3 regions of the Buttiauxella sp. S19-1 genome follow, and region 3 is predicted to be linked to each of the others. Evidence: riboswitches for the same ligand, from Rfam matches in the RefSeq annotation. Region 3 holds a riboswitch; each other region holds the start of a gene.

Region 1 (2,264 bases), on a different contig from region 3:
ACGCAGGCCATCGCCTAAAGAGAGTGAAACGTCGTAAGCGGCACAGATTTCGCAGATTTCGCGGAAGTGTTCATACAGGAAGTTTTCCTGGTGATGCGACAGGCACCATTTCGCCATTATTGAGCCGCCGCGCGAGACAATGCCAGTGAGGCGTTTCGCGGTCATTGGCACGTAGCGCAGCAGCACACCAGCGTGAATCGTGAAGTAGTCCACACCTTGCTCGGCTTGTTCCAGCAGTGTGTCGCGGAACATTTCCCAGGTCAGGTCTTCGGCGATGCCGTTGACTTTTTCCAGCGCCTGATAGATAGGCACGGTGCCGATTGGCACTGGGCTGTTACGTAAAATCCACTCACGGGTTTCGTGGATATAGCGGCCAGTGGAGAGGTCCATTACCGTGTCTGCGCCCCAACGCGTTGACCACACCAGTTTTTCAACTTCTTCTTCAATGGACGATGTGACCGCCGAGTTACCGATATTAGCGTTCACTTTAACGAGGAAATTACGCCCGATAATCATCGGTTCGGATTCAGGGTGGTTAATGTTGGCTGGGATAATGGCGCGGCCAGCCGCGACTTCTTCGCGCACAAATTCAGGCGTGATATTTTCCGGCAGCCGGGCACCAAAGCCCTGGCCTGGATGCTGGTGGCGTAACACTTCATCCCGAATGCGTTCCCGGCCCATATTTTCACGGATCGCGATGAACTCCATTTCCGGCGTCACGATTCCCTGGCGTGCATAGTGCAGTTGCGTGACGGTTTTCCCGGCTTTAGCGCGCTGAGGCGTGAGTTGTGTTTCAAAACGCAATTCGTCCAGACCGTCATCAGCAAGGCGCTCTTTGGTGTAGACAGAGCTGCGGTCGGTCAGGATTTCGCAATCATTACGTTCGGCAATCCAGTTTTCCCGTAGTGGCGACAACCCGCGCAGCACATCAATGCTGATAGCCGGGTCGCCGTAGGCGCCAGACGTGTCATACACTGGAATGGCATCGTTAGGGATGAATTGCGGCTTTTCTTTGCTGCCACCCGTGGTGGTTGGGCTTAGTTGGATTTCACGCATTGGCACGCGAATATCATCACGCGAACCGGTGAGGTAAATACGCTGAGAGTTAGGGAAAGCGGTGCCTTCCAGGGTATTGATAAAATGTTGGGCAGCAGCGCGCTGTTCGCGGCGGTTTGATTTTTTTTCAGTAATAGACATAGCTCATTCCAGTGGTTATCAGGAAGTGGCTTGTCAGAACAACGGAGGAGTAATGAATGTGGACCGCCCGAACACGGGGAAACCCAAAAGCAGAATTACTCTTGTTCCCTTCGCAGGTATTAGCCTGATCAGGTTCCGCGGATCCCGAATTAACGGTCTCAGCCGGTGCTTGACGCACTCGGCACTCCGACAAGAAGAAACCCGTATTACTACGGGTCGCTATGTAAACTACTCGTTAACAACGCAGAACTCAAGCAGGGCGTGCCAGCCCGCCGCTCTCATTAGCACTGTTATCTAAATCGTGGTTGGATGCTAACAGAATGAGCTTATCTTCCAGCGAAAAACGTGATTCCAGCGCTTCACCGATGCCGGACAACGCTTTCTGGAACTCAATGTAGTTATCATCATCGATCGCGCTCTCGAGATGCGAATCGTAGAAATCCATGATGTGCTGGGTATTGGCTTCAATCTGAGAGTAGAGGTGAGTGGCGGCTAAATGTGGGTTACTGCCTTCCATTTCACTGATAATACGTTCATAAATATTGAAATGGCCGGATGAAAGATAATCCACCAGGTTGTGGCAAAAATTATCCAGAGCCTTTTCATCGAGCGCAGTATGGGATTCCTTGTTAGGCTTTATCCCAACCATATTGTAGTAAGCCACCAATAATTGTTTGCGGGCATGAAGCCATTGGTCGATTAACGCATTACTACCACCAACGCGCTCAGTCAGATTTTCTAACTGGTTAAGCATGATTGACTCCGTGAGTAAAATGTAGCGCAAACGTACCCAAAATAGTTATGACTATTTGTTTATACCAGCGAACTCGGGGATGTGCACCAGGTTATGGAACGTGTAATTCAAAAGTTAGATCAAGGCTGGTTTATCGTCAGTCATGAGCAAAAATTGTGGTTACCAAAAGGTGAACTACCTCACGGAGCAGCGCAAGAATTCCAGCTTGATGGTGCGATGGGGATGCCCATCGGTGAGTGGGAAAATGAGCCGGTATGGCTGGTGCGGCAAAATCGCCGTGCGGATATGGGCTCTGTTCGTCAGGTCATTGACC
Region 2 (2,264 bases), on a different contig from region 3:
CGTCGCCCTGTAGCTTCATTTCGTGTTCATTGCGTGCGTGTGGAGCATCCAGCAGGGCGGCGGCTTCCGGCAGGTTCGGCGTAATCAGCGCCACTTGCGGCAGAAGCCGACGGCGTAAACTGTCAACCGCCGAGGGCGCAAGCAAAGGATCGCCACTTTTCGCCAGCATCACCGTATCGAGCACGACATTTTGTGCGTGGTAAAACGCCAGCCGTTCAGCCACCGCTTCCACAATATCGGTTTCCGCTAACATGCCGATTTTAATGGTGTCGATGCGCACATCACTGAGCACGGAGTCCAGTTGCGCGGCAACAAAGGCCGGTTCAATACGATAGACCGACTGCACGCCACGCGTGTTCTGCGCCACTAACGCGGTAATCACACTGGTGCCATATGCCCCCAGCGCCGAGAAAGTTTTCAGGTCGGCCTGAATACCCGCGCCACCGCTCGGGTCGGTTCCGGCAATGGTCAGTGCATTGATACGTGTTAACCCTTTCATGCCAGCGCCTCCCCATTCAGCCCGTAAAGTGCATCGAGAAATGCCGGAATAAAACTCCCGGGACCACGGCTGGCGGATATAGCCTGCTGGCCTGCAAACTTCATAAACTGGCAAGCCGCAGCGACGTTATCCAGCCGCGAGCCCGGCAAAGAGCAACAGGCGGCAACTACCGCTGAAAGCGCACAACCGGTGCCGACCACACGCGACATCAAAATGCCGCCGCCCGCCACGCTCCAGCTGTTTTCACCATCGGTAATGTAATCACGCTCACCCGTCACCGCGACAATCGCGCCAGTCAGTCGAGCAAGCGCCTGCGCCGCAGGTAGTGCGGAAAACGCATCATCGGTGCTATCCACGCCTCTTCCACCAGAATGCTCCCCCGCCAGTGCGAGGATTTCAGACGCATTCCCGCGAATGGCCGCAGGTTTTAGCGCGAGCACCTGATGGGCGAATTGAGTACGGAACGTCAGGCCGCCAACGGCAACCGGATCCAGCACCCAGGGTGTGGCGGATTCATTTGCAGCATGAATGGCTGCAAGCATGGCATCACGGCGATCGGCTGTCAGCGTGCCAATATTGACCAGCAGCGCGTCGGCAACCGGGCTAAATTGAGCGGCTTCTTGTGCTTCAATCACCATGGCGGGAGCCGCACCAATAGCCAGCAAAACGTTGGCGGTAAAACTCTGCACGACGTCGTTAGTCATGCAGTGAACAAGCGGGGAAATGTTGCGAAGTTGCTGTAAAGACAAAACGGCGCGGTGGCCGGGTAGCAGGTCAGGCTGCATCATAAAGCTCCTGTCCGGCGTGAAGAAGGGATGCCGGACAGGCATCTGACTTCCCTACGCTGGCATTATCCAGATCAGGTGGTACGGGTATTTCTCAGCCTTCACAAAGAAGGGCACCCCGAGTCATTGATTAATCGTATATGTGATTAATCGCCCATCAGGATAAAGCGAGTGGCCAGCGCTGTAAACCAGGGATATCACTGTGGGCTAAATGGGTTGATTCATTTTTTTAATTCTCGCCATTTCTTCACTTGGCTACCAACCACCAGGAAATCCCCTGGCAATGTCTCATCCCGAGCGAGTTGTCAATTAAGTTTCAGGTTATTTAATTTCAGTATTTATTTCATTACGATCGTTATCCGTTCTATTACTCACCGAGAAACCCCATGCTTACAATTGCGATACGGGAAAATAATAGTCATTTTTCTCATGGTCTAAAAATTATCATTGAAAAAATTTACCGCCAGCGAAATGAAGATTTTTATTTTTTACCCGGCGAAGAACATAGTACTGCCGATATTGTTTTTATGTCACTGGCTGATAATTGGTTTACTGCTGACTGTTTTGAAATTCCCAATGCGACAAAATCCCAACGAGTTATTCTTATTTGCCGACATAAAGAACACCAAAGCCTCATGTTCCGCCCATGCCTGTATATGCTTCCGGTTATCTTTCGCGAAGATGAGGTTGATGAAGTCACCCGTAAAATAGCCCACTGGACGGAGGCTGGCTGGCGCAGAAACAACACCACGGCGGTGTCTGCCAGGATTTGCTACTACTGCACCACATGCAATTTCACCAGTGCTGAACGGCAGTTACTTATCTACATCGCCCGGGGACATTCGCTACAGGATGCGGCCCATCTAATGCAGATAGAGGAAGATACTGCAAGAATATATCGTAAAGTGATAATGAAAAAACTGAAAATCCGGGACCAGTATGAGTTGATGAACTTTATAAAAATCCATCTTCTTTCTTTA
Region 3 (2,264 bases):
GCTCTTTGCCGCTGTATTCGCATATCACGGAAATTACTTCTCCGACGGCCTGGACGCTGGATATTAAGCTCTCACAACCCGATAACTGGCTGCCGTGGTTGCTGGGTAGCGTTAACGCGATGATCCTGCCGCGCGAATGGCAAACTTTAAGCCATTTCTCCCGCCAGCCAGTCGGCACCGGTCCCTATTCGGTGGTGCGTAATAACACCAACCAACTGAAAATCCAGGCCTACGATGATTACTTTGGTTATCGCGCATTAATTGACGAAGTGAATTTCTGGGTGCTGCCGGACATTGGCGAAGAGGTCAGCTGTGCGGTGCAATTATCGGGAATGCCCGACAGCGAGAAAGCCGTCGAAAGCCGCCTTGAAGAAGGCTGCTACTACATTTTATTTGATAACCGCTCAAGCGCCGGCAGCAATAAAGAAGTGCGCCGCTGGCTCAGTCATGTGCTGGCACCGATTCATCTGCTGTATAGCGCGGGCGAGCAAAACCAGCAGTACTGGTTCCCGGCTTACGGACTGCTGCCACGCTGGCACCACACGCATCCACAACCAGCCGTCGAAAAACCGGCCGGGCTGGAATCCGTGACGCTGACGTTTTATCGCGATCACGTCGAACATCGGGTAATCAGCAAAGTGATGGAAGAATTGCTGGCACGTGTTGGCGTAAAACTGGTGGTGCAAGAAGTCAGTTATGAAGAGTGGCATCAGGGCGATGCCGTCAGCGATATCTGGCTCAATAGCGCGAATTTCACCCTGCCGTTAGAGTTTTCGCTTTACTCGCATCTTTATGAAGTGCCGCTGATTCAAAAGTGCATTGCTATCGACTGGGAAACGGATACCCGCAACTGGCATAACGGCGAGCTTCCTCTGCCTGAGTGGTGCCAGAACCTGGTTGAAAACAATGATATTTTACCGTTAATCCACCACTGGCTACGCATCGAAGGGCAACGCAGTATGCGTGGTGTGCGTATGAACACACTGGGATGGTTTGACTTTAAATCGGCGTGGTTTGCCCCACCGGAGCCAACCCCCCTGCGGCTTGAAATATGACGGGTATAATGCTTTCGAATCATTCACAAAGTTATTACAATGCACGCGTTCTCAACGGGGTGCTAAGGCGAAAGTCTGGCTGAGATAATACCCGTCGAACCTGATCCGGATAACGCCGGCGAAGGGATTTGAGGCTCTATTCTCAAATGTCCTTTGCCACCCCTAATTCTAAGAGGTGCAAAGTGTTCAAAAAATTCCTGCCGTTGCTGGCACTGATCGCCGCCCCCGTTTTTGCCAAACCCCTGCTGACTGTTTATACCTACGACTCCTTTGCTGCCGACTGGGGGCCAGGGCCTGCGGTGAAAAAAGCCTTTGAGGCTGACTGTAATTGCCAGCTGAAATTCGTGGCGCTGGAAGATGGCGTTTCGCTGCTCAACCGCCTGCGGATGGAAGGTAAAAACAGCAAAGCTGACGTGGTTCTGGGACTGGATAACAACCTTCTGGAAGCTGCCGCGCAGACTAAATTATTTGCGCCGAGCAAAACAGACATTAGCGCGTTGAAGATCCCTGGCGGCTGGACAAACGACACTTTCGTTCCCTTCGATTACGGCTATTTCGCTTTCGTCTACGATAAAAACAAACTGAAAAACCCACCGAAAAGCCTGAAAGAACTGGTCGAAAGTGACCAACAATGGAAAGTGATTTATCAGGACCCGCGCACCAGCACACCAGGCCTGGGCCTGCTGCTGTGGATGCAGAAAGTGTATGGCGATAAAACGCCTGAAGCCTGGGCAAAGCTTGCGAAGAAAACGGTCACCGTCACCAAAGGTTGGTCCGAGGCTTATGGCCTGTTCCTGAAAGGTGAAGGCGATTTAGTGATGAGCTACACCACCTCTCCGGCTTATCACATTATTGAAGAGAAAAAAGATAACTATGCTGCGGCTAATTTTAGCGAAGGGCATTATTTACAGGTGGAAGTGGCCGGACGCCTGGCATCCAGCAAGCAGCCTGAACTGGCTGAAAAATTCATGAAATTTATCACTTCACCGGGCTTCCAGAACACTGTGGCCACCGGCAACTGGATGTATCCGGTGACCGATGTGAAATTGCCTGAAGGATTTAACGGGCTGGTCAAACCGAACAACACGCTGGAATACAGCGCCGCAGAAGTGTCTAAACAACGCGCCAACTGGATTAGCGAATGGCAACGCGCCGTCAGCCGCTAATTCCCGGCTGGCTGATTCCTGGGCTATGTGCCGCCACACTGGT

What was found. A riboswitch is a leader RNA that binds a small molecule or an ion and turns the genes downstream of it on or off. The one in region 3 is predicted to bind thiamine pyrophosphate.
Region 1: another riboswitch for thiamine pyrophosphate. It lies ahead of thiC (phosphomethylpyrimidine synthase ThiC); the one in region 3 lies ahead of thiB (thiamine ABC transporter substrate binding subunit).
Region 2: another riboswitch for thiamine pyrophosphate. It lies ahead of thiM (hydroxyethylthiazole kinase); the one in region 3 lies ahead of thiB (thiamine ABC transporter substrate binding subunit).

The regions. Positions count from the first base shown of each region.
Region 1 is NZ_JAHWLU010000046.1:7,398-9,661, reverse strand. It holds gene thiC (phosphomethylpyrimidine synthase ThiC) at 1-1,197, opposite strand, end outside; TPP riboswitch at 1,286-1,396, opposite strand; gene MES37_RS12140 (Rsd/AlgQ family anti-sigma factor) at 1,448-1,951, opposite strand; gene nudC (NAD(+) diphosphatase) at 2,045-2,264, shown strand, end outside.
Region 2 is NZ_JAHWLU010000015.1:61,391-63,654, forward strand. It holds gene thiD (bifunctional hydroxymethylpyrimidine kinase/phosphomethylpyrimidine kinase) at 1-499, opposite strand, end outside; gene thiM (hydroxyethylthiazole kinase) at 496-1,284, opposite strand; TPP riboswitch at 1,319-1,415, opposite strand; gene MES37_RS05965 (LuxR C-terminal-related transcriptional regulator) at 1,671-2,264, shown strand, end outside.
Region 3 is NZ_JAHWLU010000099.1:13,512-15,775, forward strand. It holds gene sgrR (HTH-type transcriptional regulator SgrR) at 1-1,055, shown strand, start outside; TPP riboswitch at 1,101-1,200, shown strand; gene thiB (thiamine ABC transporter substrate binding subunit) at 1,238-2,221, shown strand; gene thiP (thiamine/thiamine pyrophosphate ABC transporter permease ThiP) at 2,197-2,264, shown strand, end outside.